Regions from separate parts of the Mesobacillus sp. AQ2 genome, predicted to be linked through region 1. Evidence: riboswitches for the same ligand, from Rfam matches in the RefSeq annotation. Region 1 holds a riboswitch; each other region holds the start of a gene.
The links. A riboswitch is a leader RNA that binds a small molecule or an ion and turns the genes downstream of it on or off. The one in region 1 is predicted to bind lysine.
Positions count from the first base shown of each region.

Region 2: linked by a shared signal. The riboswitch ahead of QNH36_RS20750 (Na+/H+ antiporter NhaC family protein) and the one ahead of QNH36_RS17885 (aspartate kinase) in region 1 are both predicted to bind lysine.
Region 3: linked by a shared signal. The riboswitch ahead of QNH36_RS03950 (amidohydrolase) and the one ahead of QNH36_RS17885 (aspartate kinase) in region 1 are both predicted to bind lysine.

Region 1 covers NZ_CP126080.1:3,536,918-3,541,208, reverse strand. Annotated here, with positions in the region: gene uvrC (excinuclease ABC subunit UvrC) at 1-1,289, shown strand, start outside; lysine riboswitch at 1,359-1,536, shown strand; gene QNH36_RS17885 (aspartate kinase) at 1,696-2,928, shown strand; gene QNH36_RS17880 (YslB family protein) at 3,175-3,627, opposite strand; gene QNH36_RS17875 (succinate dehydrogenase cytochrome b558 subunit) at 4,083-4,291, shown strand, end outside.
Region 2 covers NZ_CP126080.1:4,111,940-4,116,230, reverse strand. Annotated here, with positions in the region: gene QNH36_RS20760 (HD-GYP domain-containing protein) at 1-695, shown strand, start outside; gene yunB (sporulation protein YunB) at 805-1,563, shown strand; lysine riboswitch at 1,630-1,813, shown strand; gene QNH36_RS20750 (Na+/H+ antiporter NhaC family protein) at 1,951-3,537, shown strand; gene QNH36_RS20745 (sodium-dependent transporter) at 3,788-4,291, shown strand, end outside.
Region 3 covers NZ_CP126080.1:790,223-794,513, forward strand. Annotated here, with positions in the region: gene QNH36_RS03945 (nuclease-related domain-containing protein) at 253-1,182, opposite strand; lysine riboswitch at 1,268-1,445, shown strand; gene QNH36_RS03950 (amidohydrolase) at 1,597-3,198, shown strand; gene QNH36_RS03955 (methyl-accepting chemotaxis protein) at 3,358-4,291, shown strand, end outside.

The DNA of each region.
Region 1 (4,291 bases):
ACCATATGGGACAGTGCCTAGCACCCTGTATTAAGGACGTCGGCAAGGAAGAGTATAAGCAGATTACCGATGAAATCACAAAATTCCTGAATGGCGGTTATAAGGACATCAAGGTTGATTTGACGGCAAAAATGGCTGCCGCTGCCGAGGAACTGGATTTTGAGAGGGCAAAGGAATTCCGCGACAAGATTGCCCACATCGAGGCAACGATGGAAAAGCAGAAGATGACCACGACAGACTTTACCGACCGGGACGTGTTTGGCTATGCTGTCGATAAAGGCTGGATGTGTGTCCAGGTATTTTTTATCCGCCAGGGGAAATTGATTGAAAGGGAAGTTTCGATGTTCCCGATCCATAATGAACCTGAGGAAGATATTCTCACATATCTTGGCCAATTTTATTCGAAAAATGAGCATTTCAAGCCAAAAGAGATATTGGTGCCCGAAAGCGTCGATCTCGAAATGGCAGAGGGATTGCTTGGTGTAAAAGTACTTAAGCCTCAGCGCGGCAAGAAGAAAGAGCTTGTCCACTTGGCTTCAAAAAATGCCCGGATCGCCCTTCAGGAAAAGTTCTCCCTGATCGAGCGCGATGAGGAAAGGACCATCAACGCAGTTGAGAACCTTGGAAAACAAATGGGGATCTATACACCGCATCGGATCGAATCATTTGATAACTCCAATATCCAGGGAACTGACCCGGTTTCAGCGATGATCGTATTCATTGATGGGAAACCGGAGAAAAGGGAGTACCGGAAATATAAAATCAAATCAGTGAAGGGGCCAGATGACTACGAGTCGATGAGGGAAGTCGTCCGCCGCCGGTATACCCGGGTGTTGAGAGAGGGTTTGCCGCTGCCGGATTTGATCATCATCGATGGCGGAAAAGGGCATATCGAGTCCGCCCGGGATGTCCTGGAGAATGAATTAGGTCTTGATATTCCGATTGCCGGCCTGGCCAAGGATGATAAGCACAGGACTTCCCAGCTGCTATATGGCAATCCATTGCAGGTGATTGAATTGCCGCGGAACAGCCAGGAGTTTTACCTGCTGCAAAGGATCCAGGATGAGGTGCACCGCTTTGCCATCACCTTCCACCGGCAGCTGAGAGGAAAAAGCGCTTTCCAATCGATCCTCGATGATATCGGAGGCATTGGCGAAAAGCGGAAGAAAGCGCTGCTGAAACATTTCGGTTCAGTCAAAAAAATGCGAGAAGCCTCTGTTGAGGAATTGAGTGCAGCCGGGCTGCCGGCGAATGTTGCTCAGGAACTATATCAGAAATTACAGGATTAATGTAGCAATCTATTTTTTTGTATGCTATAATGATGGAAATTTCATATTGCTATCACTTTAGAGTATTAAAGTGAAGATAGAGGTGCAAGCTTCAAGAGTAAAAGGCCGGAGAATTATAGGATTCTGGGAAGGGCTTTGAAAGGGGATGCTTGCCGAAGTGGGGAGATGCCTATCCATTTTCTCGCTGGTCCTTCGTTGAATAAACGCTGGATTGTCAAGATTGCCATCTTGGAGTGCTATCTCATGTTGCAGCGTATATACACGTTTATTAAGCAATGGGAGCCACTTCCATTGCTTTTTCTGTTTTTACGGCTCTTTTTTTAAAAGGCTCGGGGAAAATACATATGCAGATAAGCCATGAAGCTCTTACAGAGGCAAAATACTGAAAAAGAGGCAGGGGAAACAAATGGGATTGATTGTACAGAAATTCGGCGGAACATCGGTTGGCAGTGTTGAAAAGATCAGGAATGCTGCCTCAAGGACAGCAGAAGAATTGAGGAACGGCAATAATGTTGTTGTAGTCGTATCAGCAATGGGCAAGACGACCGACCACCTAGTCGATATGGCGAACGATATTTCAAGGGCGCCATCCAAAAGGGAAATGGATATGCTTTTGACGACGGGAGAGCAAATCACCATCGCGCTTTACTCAATGGCTCTTGCACAGAGCGGAATAGAGGCCGTTTCTTTTACTGGCTGGCAGGCTGGAATCAAGACCGAAGGCATCCATGGAAACGCCCGGATCATCGATATTGATACAGAAAGGATTTCCAAAGAGCTGGAGTCAGGAAAGGTGGTCATTGTCGCCGGATTCCAGGGTGTAACAGAGGACGGGGAAATCACCACACTTGGAAGGGGCGGATCAGATACAACAGCCGTCGCGCTTGCAGCCGCATTAAAGGCTGACAAATGCGATATTTATACAGATGTAACGGGCGTGTTCACGACCGATCCAAGATTTGTGAAAAGCGCAAGGAAGTTACTGAGCGTCTCATATGACGAGATGCTTGAGCTGGCGAACCTGGGAGCAGGTGTGCTCCACCCGCGTGCGGTCGAATTCGCCAAGAATTACGGACTGCCGCTTGAAGTAAGATCCAGTATGGAAAAAGAAAGAGGCACAATGATCGAGGAGGAGAATGAAATGGAACAAAATCTAGTTGTACGTGGAGTAGCATTTGAAGACCAGATTACGAGAGTATCAGTACTGGGAGTAAGCACTTCTTTAAAAGGGCTTTCTACGATCTTCACAACACTTGCCCAAAATCATATCAATGTGGATATCATCGTCCAGAGCCGCACAGAAGCAGGCACGGCCAATATTTCATTCTCCATCAAGAGCAATGATCTGCCAGAAACACTGGACGTTCTGGAACGGAATAAAGAATCATTGAATTATCAATCCGTCGAATCAGAAACAGGCCTGGCAAAGGTATCGATCGTCGGATCAGGCATGGTATCAAATCCCGGAGTTGCCGCGAAAATGTTCGAAGTCCTCGAAGGAAACGGCATCCAGGTCAAAATGGTAAGCACATCCGAAATCAAAGTTTCCACAGTCGTAAACGAAAAACAAATGGTCCATGCCGTCGAATCACTCCATGAGGCATTCGAGCTTTATTCAGGAGCAGTTAAGACGAACTAATAAATCATGCTTAAAGCTTTCCTGGGTGCCCTCCAGGAAAGCTTTTATATATGCTGCTGTGTGATCGTAAAAGTGTCCCTCAAGAGTTTATAGGCACATTAGAGACGATTATGTGCGGATAAAAGGGCAGAATGAGAGTTTATCGTTACATTTAAGCGGATTATGTGCGGATAAAGGGCAGAAGAGAGTTTATCGTCACATTAAAGCGGAAGGGCACAGTAACGGTTTCACTGTGCCCTCTTATATTTACTCAATAATATCAGTCTTATCCCACTTGATTGTAAACTGGACTTTTGATGCTTTCTTATTGGGGTGCTCGAATGCTTCTGCTGTAAATTTTTTCTGGTGTTCCATTTGCTGGGCGATGAAACCGGCTTCCAGCTGGAATTTGGTATTTGGGTTTTTTTTCAGTCGGGAGGAAATCAGTTCACTGCTGAGTTCCAGCAGTATTTCTCTTCTGGATTCTTCTTTGATGGTGAGACGGCCCCAGCCGGCGTCCTGGAAAAACTGGATGGTCTCCTCCAAGTTGGACAAAAGATGTTTGCGGGCGAGGCGTTTACCGGCCCAGTAAAGGATTTCTGGAGTATCTTTGCCAAGCAGTTCGTTCAATAATTCTTCCCTGATCAATTCATATCCGAAAGCGCTGACAGCGAGTGGCTCGCTTTCGGTTTTTGGCTCTGAAGTTGTTATTTCGCTCATGTTCTCCCCTCTTTCTATGAATCTATTATAAACAATTTGCCAAAAAAACACTGGCGTTGATAAAAATAAATAACTGTTAATTTTTGTTTCCATAAAGAATTTTATAAATTTTTTCCATGTTTATACCATACCCGTAACTTGGAATTTCAAAAATTAATTTTGTGTCATTCGGCTGCAAAGGGCAATAGTATTATTTTAATATACTCTTTCTGAGGTGGGAATAAATAAAAAGTGGGATTTTTACGATATCAATATATTTTAAAAATTTTATTTATATAAGCATTTTTATGTATACGTTTTCTTGACGCTCCAATATGATGGGAGTAAAATGAACATGTCACATAATTGTAAGAAATGCTTATATTTTTGATGTGAGGCTGTTTCAATCTCTTAGGTTAATAGGGATGGGGAGAGAAGTCTTAACATCACGGCCAAATTTCAAGGGGGGTATACATATGGCAGGTAGACAAGAGTTTTATTGGCGGAGGCTGCATTCATTGCTGGGTGTAATTCCGGTAGGTCTTTTCCTCACGCAGCACCTTGTAGTCAACCACTTTGCTACTGGGGGAGAGGAATCATTCAACAATGCAGCACATTTCATGGAGCAGTTGCCTTTCAGGTATTTTCTAGAAGTTTTCATTATCTTCTTACCATTATTATTCCA
Region 2 (4,291 bases), 580 kb from region 1:
GCTTGAACGTCACACTTTACTCGCTTGCGATTGGAATAGAAATGAAGCTCTCTCCGAAGGAACTTGAACAGCTGGGGCTCGGGGCGATTTTGCATGATGTAGGGAAAATGAAGGTCCCCGAAGAAATTTTATCAAAGCCAGGCAAACTGACTGCGGAAGAATTCCAAATCATCAAGGCCCATGCTGAGGACGGCTTCCAGATGCTCAGGAATATTCCGACTGTCCCGCTGATTGTTGCCCATTGTGCGTATCAGCATCATGAACGGTTGAATGGAGCGGGGTATCCGCGAGGTTTAAAGGAGGCTGAAATCCACTTATTCGGAAAAATCCTCGGAGTGGCGGATGTATTTGATGCTGTCACATCCAATCGGGTATACCGGCCGGCAATGCTGCCGCATGAAGGCCTGGAAATCCTTTATTCCGGTGCAGGCAGCCTGTTTGACCCAAAGATCGTAGACGCGTTCCGCAGAGCTGTGGCCATCTATCCAATCGGCCTGACTGTCACCCTGAGTGATGGCCGGAAGGGAGTCGTAGCACAACAAAATCCTGGTTTGAGCGAGCGGCCTGTTGTCCGTATTCTGGAGGAAAGCGGCCAAAGAGTGGAACCATACAACCTGGATCTAAAATCCAATCTATCACAGATGATTGTCAGCTGTGATACGATCATACAATACGAGTATGCAACGAATTATTAATTTCGTTCCGCTAAGTGAAATTCCTTTTACTATGAGACAAAGTAATTATAGTTTTTAGGCTAGTTCCCCCCTTTGAAGCATACATATAGCTTTAGAGGGGGGATTTGTTTTGGCAAAATTCGGCCGGCGGCTGCCTCGGAAAGGGCCCTTGCCTTTCAGGTATGTATTCCTGCTGACATTCGTATTTTTTTCCTTTTCCACTGCCGCAGGACTTTGGATCATCGATAAAGGACTTGAACCGACTTTGATGAAATATGCTGAATCCCAGACAAGAAAAATTGCGACTCTGGTTATCAACAAGGCAATCAACAAAAAAATAGCCAGCGGGATGGATATTGATAAAGTAATTGAATTTGTACCGGTGGATGGAGGTACAACCACTGTGGTGAAATTCAACACAGAAATCATCAACCGGGTAAAAGCGGAAACAACCAATATTGTACAAATGAACCTGAAAGAAGCAGAAAGAGGGAATCTTACCTCTCTAGAAATGTTATCCGATGTCGAGCTCGTAACCGATGAAAAAGACAGGGAAGAAGGAATCATTTATTATGTTCCTTTGGGTCAGGCGACCAACAATGCGCTGCTCGGTAATATGGGGCCAAGGGTTCCGGTGAAGTTCAATGCAATCGGCGATGTGACGGCGGATGTCGTCTGGGATACTGAAGAGCATGGGATCAATAATACCCTTATAAATGTATCGGTCAGGGTAAAAGTGAATGTGCAAATCATTATTCCTTTTGCGACAGAAATCGCAACCGTTCAGGAAAATATTCCGATTGGCAGCTTCTATTATCCTGGAAAAGTACCACAGTTCTACAATGGCGGAGGAGATACATCCCCAGCCATCCAGCTTCCTGGCGAATAATAACAGTTGTCAAGTTAGTGATATTGTTATATTATAAAATCAATTGAATAATAAACCACATCATTCCGATGGGGTAGAGGCGCAGGATTCAAGAGTAAGCTGTGTGAGGATGACAACGTTGATCACAGCAGAAAGGGAATTTTGCCGAAGTAATAAAAAATGAGTCGCATTTTTTATTGCTGGGGATACTTTGAACAGGAGTATCACTGTCATTATGGAGGTATATCCATAATGGGGAGCTACAGATCGTGATGGAGAAACTAGTTGCTTATTAAGGGCAGCGATAGAATGTTCTCTATCGTTGCCCTTTTTTATATTTTTTAGAAAGTGGCTACAACTCTTTTCATGGAACAGTTTCCCCCCTGTCAAAAACAAGGAGGAGAAAGAATGGAGAACACAATTTTTTCATTGCTGCCGCCATTATTGGCTATTTTGATGGTAGTGATCACAAGGCGGGTGCTATTGTCTTTGGGGACAGGCATCGTCGCAGCAGCGTTTTTGCTTGCTGACTTTAATATCATTGAAACATTCGCTATTATGTGGGATGCAGCCAAGGGGATAGTCATCGCTGATGGCGAACTGAACACGTATAGCTTATACATCATTTTATTTTTGCTGCTTTTGGGTACAATTACAGCCTTCATTTCTATTTCAGGAGGAAGCCGAGCGTTCGGCGAATGGGCAATGAAGCGTGTCAAAACAAGAGCTGGAGCTCAATTAGTCGGTGCTTTCCTTGGCATTATTATTTTTATTGATGATTATTTCAATGCACTGGCTGTAGGGCAGATCACTCGTCCAATCACGGACCGCCAGAAGGTTTCGCGCGCAAAACTGGCCTATATAATCGATTCAACTTCAGCACCAATGTGTGTCATCTCTCCGATTTCCAGCTGGGGTGCTTATATCATTGCATTGATTGGTACAATCCTTGCTGCACACGGCGTGAATGAATACAGTGCGTTCTCAGGGTTCATGCAGATCGTGCCGATGAACTTCTATGCTCTTGCAGCATTGGCAATGGTGTTCATTGTTGCTCTTAGGAATGTTGAAATCGGCCCAATGAAAAAGCATGAGGAACTTGCGATTACGGAAGGAATTGTTGTTCCTCAGGACAAGCCGGTACCAGGGGAACTGAAGGATGATCTGCCAACGAGTACGAAAGGTACTGTTGGAGACCTTGTATGGCCGATTGTAGCCCTTGTCGTAGGAACAGTAGGCATGATGCTCTGGACAGGCGCAAGTGCTGTTGAAGGAAAAGTAACCATTTTCGGTATTTTTGAAAATACAGATGTCACCAAATCTCTTGTAACTGGCGGATTGTTGGGACTTGCTGTAGCGTTGATTCTTTTTGTCAGACAGGCGGCTGTATTAAAAGGCGTCAATGCCAATGTCTTTGGAAAAGGACTAGCTGAGGGCATTAAATCAATGCTTCCGGCTATCTATATTCTCGTTTTTGCCTGGGTCATCGTTGACCTGATTGGCCGGCTTGAAACAGGTAAATATCTGGCAGGCATCGTTGAAAGCTCAAACATCAATATTGCCTTCCTGCCATTCCTGTTGTTCCTCGTAGCCGGAATCATGGCGTTCTCAACAGGAACATCATGGGGATCATTCGGAATACTGCTTCCGATTGCAGGAGATATCGCAGCGGCTGCTGATATTACAATTCTTTTGCCTGCTTTAGCAGCTGTCCTGGCTGGTGCAGTTTTTGGAGACCACTGCTCGCCAATTTCCGATACAACGATCCTATCATCAACAGGTGCTGGTTCACATCATATGGACCATGTCATGACACAGCTGCCATACGCGCTGATTTCAGCAGCAATTTCTGCTGTCGGATTCCTGGTCCTCGGTTTTACAGGCAGCACGCTCGCAGCACTTGCAGTAGTGGCCATCCTGCTGGTTGCTTTTGCGTTCATCTTCGGAAGCAAAACAAACCAGGAAGAAGTACTGAAAGAAAATCTAGCAGAATAATGAAAAAGCTGTCTGGTATCAGACAGCTTTTTTTCATATTTTTAAAATAGCGGGAATAGAATCCTAATTAATAGGAGTTTTAGTATAGTTGGGAAAATTTTATCGAAAAAAATTTATTATGACGCAAATAATATTTTGACAAGCCATTAAAAACTAGCTATACTATTTCTAGACCAAATAATCTGAAAATATAAAACTTTCTAATTCATCAATATTTTCCAGGTGATTAGAAGGCAAGGGGGATTTATAAATGGAAAATCGTCCACAGTGGGGCACGAGGGCAGGATTCATTCTTGCTGCGGTAGGTTCGGCAGTCGGGTTGGGAAATATTTGGCGCTTCCCGGGTGTAGCTTATGAGAATGGCGGGGGAGCATTCTTCTTCCCATACTTATTTGCTTTATTAACAGCAGGTATCCCAATTTTGATTTTGGAATTCACCATCGGTCATAAGTACCGCGGATCTGCACCATTAAGTTATTTCAAGATGCGAAAAGGCGCAGAATGGCTTGGCTGGTGGCAGCTTGCTATTTCTTTTGTCATTTCGACGTATTACGCAGTCATTATCGCATGGGCAATGTCCTACGCTTATTTCTCGCTCAGCAAGCAGTGGGGAGACGATCCGCTTAGCTTCCTTGTTGGGGATTATTTAAAGGTAGTGGACGCTGGCCAGGTAGGCGGTATCGTACCAGGTGTATTCCTGCCATTAGTCATTGTATGGGTCATTTCTCTTGGTATTTTGTTCAAAGGCGTCAAG
Region 3 (4,291 bases), 2.1 Mb from region 1:
TATGTGACCGGTTAAGGGAGGTAAGAGAAAAACCGGTCAAATAAAGAAGAGATATGTGCCCAGTTAGGGGAAGTAAGAGAAAAACCGGTCAAATAAAGAAGAGGTATGTGCCCAGTTAGGGGAAGTGAGAGAAAAACCGGTCAAATAAAGATGAGATATATGACCGGTTAAGGAAAGAAAAAGGGAAACGGGTCAAATAAATTGCCAAGAGGAGATAAAACTTCCCCTTGGCTAAAGTCCGTGTAGAAATTATTACTCGTAATAAGTAGATTTGCATTCGCCGTTGGCTGATAGATTGTTTTTTAAAACTCTTCTAATAGATTTCCTTGGTAGGTCTCCGTTGCTCCAATCATATATGATGGTTGTGGTTACTCTTCGATCGGGAAACAGTATTTGAAAACTTTTTAACGTTTGTAAAACAAGGGATTCAATAGAGTCACGTGCCCCACAGTGACTGCATACAAATCTTTTTTGTCCCAATGAATCCAAAAACCCCCCACACCCCTCACAAACAACCCCTTTCCTCAACCCATCAAATTCGTACCCTGGCACTCTGGTAAACGGTGATTTCTTAATATGCAAGGACAAGAGGGCCTCGGCGAGTTTGGTATGTTTGTTTGTTAGTTTTGAGGAGGTTCTGTTCATCCTATCCATAAACCGATTCAGTTGGGTTGGCAAAATAATGGGTGATTTCAGTGGTGCTTGCAGAAGGGTGAATTCCGGGTTGATGAACACGAGGTGTGGTTCGAGAGGGATGTAGAATCCTAGATTCTTCAGCAGTTGTTTTAGCAGGGATTCGGCACGGCTTAGCTGGTGGAGGGGGTTTTTGGTTTCAGCACCGGCGGCGGTTTTAAATTTGTCTCCATCTAAATAGTAGTCTCCTTCTAAATTTTTCACTTCGAAAAGGTGGAGCCGATCCTGGGTAATCACGAGGGAATCGATTTGAAAGAGGGTGCCATTCACTTCCAGTAAAAGGTCGTTGATAATCAGACTCTCCACTCGGCAGTTCGTGAACCACTGGTCAAATTGCACTTCGCCTTCATAGCCTTTTTCCAGCGTGTACAGGTTCGATGCCGCTTTCTCCTCCAGCTCCATCCGGGGCTTCAACGCTTGTAAAATCTCTAATTCTTCTGGTTTGGTCCGTTCTTTAACTATCATTTTCCACTTCCTTTCTTCCTTCATTTTAAAAGAATCCAAAATAAAAATCAGTGAACTTTCTGGGGCATTTATGATACTATTAAGCTAATTTCATATGATCTTATCAGATCGGTGAGGTAGAGGAGCGAACAACAAGAGTAGGCCATCGGAGTATGACATCAATGATGGTGGCTGGAAGGGTTGTTTGCCGAAGCGTGGCCAGGGTCAGACTGGTTACTGCTGGGATGCTTTCTGAAAAAGGAGCAGACTGTCATGCTTGAATTGGCGCATGGAGAACTACTGATCGAAATGGGAGATAACGTGTATTGTAAAAGCAATGACCGGTTATTTCTGTCGTTGCTTTTTATAGACAAGAGCTTTTCCTCCATTCCTTCTATTAAACTCCACTCCCGGGCATGTGCCTCTCCTGGCTTTCATTTTACCAAAAAGGAGAGAATCATCTTGAGAACCATCTACAAAAATGGCACCATCTATACATTCAATTCACTTAACCCAATTGTTCAGGCTGTGGTCATTGAAAATGGCCGGTTCATCGATATGGGAACTTCTGCGGATATGGTGCTGCATTGGGGCAGCCAGGCACAAATTATCGACCTCGAAGGGAAAACAGCCACCCCTGGCCTGATCGACAGCCATCTTCACCTATCGATCATGGCAGATAGTTTTATCAACCTAGATTTTGTCGGAATCACAACCAAGCAGGGGATGCTAAAAAAAATACAGGAAAAAGCAAACCAGCTTAAGCCTGGCGAATGGATTGTCGGCTCAAGCTGGGACGAGAACCTTTTTACCGACGGAGGGATTCCGAAAATTACAGAGCTGGATTATGTCGCGCCGGCAAACCCGCTATTTTTAACAAGGACGTGCCTGCATGCGACGTTAGTCAACAGCAGGGCGCTCGAGGTGATCGGCTATCATCCGGATATAAGTGTTCCAGAGGGCGGCACAATCGTACTGGATGAAATCACCAAGCAGCCGACGGGCTTGTTCCTGGAATCAGCGGCGAATCTAGTCAGACAGTACATTCCGGAACGTTCCTACGATGACTGGAAAAAAGCGATGCGCCAGACGATGCAGTTTGCGATCAGCAAGGGGCTGACAAGCGTGCATACGAATGATCCGCTGTATCTCGGCGGATTGGAGCAGACATGGAATCTTTTCAATGAGCTGTTAAATGGAGAGCAGCTTGGTTTGCGCAGCAATCTCCTGATCAACCATGAATTTTTACCGGACTTAAAAGAAGCGGGAATGTACACTGGATACGGCAATGATACACTGCAAATCGGCGCTGTGAAAATTTTTGCCGATGGAGCGTTTGGTAGGAGAACGGCGCTCCTGACAGAACCATATAGCGATGCGCCGGGACACTACGGCGATGCGATGTATGACCAGGAACAGCTATATGAAATCGTAAAAGGGGCGCGTGATCTGGACATGCCGATTGCAGTCCATACGATTGGTGACCAGGCACTGGAAAATGTCCTTGATGTGCTGGACAAGTTCCCGGCTGCAGCCTATCGCGACCGCTTGATCCACGCACAGGTTCTGAGGGAGGAATTAATTCCACGTCTCAAGGCACCTAGCAGGATTGCCGACATCCAGCCGCGTTTCCTTGCGAGTGACTTCCCATGGGTACAGGAACGACTTGGCGAAAAACGGATCAAGCTCTCCTACGCCTGGAAAACCTTGATGGATGCTGGCGTGATTTGCGCTGGAGGTTCAGATGCTCCAGTAGAACCGGTCGACCCGATTCTCGGAATCCATGCGGCAGTGACACGCAAAAAGCCGGGTGAAAACCACGAGGGTTATGTACCTGAGCAAAAATTATCAATGTTCGATGCATTCCGCCTGTTCACCGAACTCGGAGCCTATCCAACAAATGAAGAGACGGTAAAAGGCACAATCGCCCGAGGGAAATTTGCGGATATGACTGTGTATTCATCCAACCCATTTGAAATGGCCGATCCAGACGAATTATTATCCATGAACATCGATATGACAATCATCGGCGGGGAAATCAAATATCGCAGTCTCTCATAAGCATAAACATAGGAACGGTTCTTCTACTTCCATCGAAAGTAGGAGTGCCGTTCTTTTTAGTTTTATGGCTAAAGTCCTAAAATTTTCTGAAATCGAACCGAAATAATTAATATGAAGAGAAACGGTAATTGACTATATTGCTGGACGGGAGAGCGGAAAATGAAATTCAGGAAGAGTTTTGCGAGAAAACCACAGATGAAGTTTGGTGTTCGGGCCAAGTTATTGGCGGGCTTTTTTTCGGTTTTGGCTTTGTTGGCAGTCGTGGCAATCATCACGAATTTCGAATTTAACAAGATGAATAGTCAGTATTCTACGTCGATTGAAGACCGGATGGGGAAGCTGAATTTGATTGTCGAAATGAAGGATGCCGTCATGCGGGAGCAGCTTGCGCTTCAAAAATACATGGCAAATAGTGATGGTGAGAGCCTGATCGAATTTGAAGGAGCGGTAGAGGATTTTGCTAAGAGCTCAAAGAAGTACTTGAGCTCAGCAAAATCCGCTGAAGAGAAGAAAGTGGGAGAGAATCTGGTCGCGGCTGAGGCGCAATATTATGATGTCGCTTCAGAAGCCTTTACTCTCATCCGGGATGAACAAACGGTAAAGGTAAGGCTTTTAATGCAGGAAAAAGGAAATAAGCTTATCTTTAGCTTGAATTCAGCAGCCGAAGATGCGATTAAGTACCAGCAAGCTGCCCTGAATACAACGAGTGAAACCCTTTCCGGAAATGTCCAGAAGGTAGCCTTGCTCATCATCGCGCTCTCTGTGGCGGCATTTGTCATTGGGACTGTGATTGCTACATATATTAGCAGAATGATTTCAAAACCTGTCCAGCTTGTCTCTCAGGCAGCAAAGCAATTAGCTGACGGAAATCTGGCCATTGAAAAAATCAATGTGAAGAATACAGATGAAATCGGGCAATTAGCAACTGATTTCAATGAGATGGCAACAAATTTAAGGAATATCATTTTTCAGGTGAGCAGCACTTCCGAGCAGGTTGCGGCATCAGCTGAGGAGATGATGGCTAGTGCGGACCAGACGAATTCTGCCACGAACCAGGTGGCGACAGCCATCCAGGAAGTCGCCGGCGGTGCAG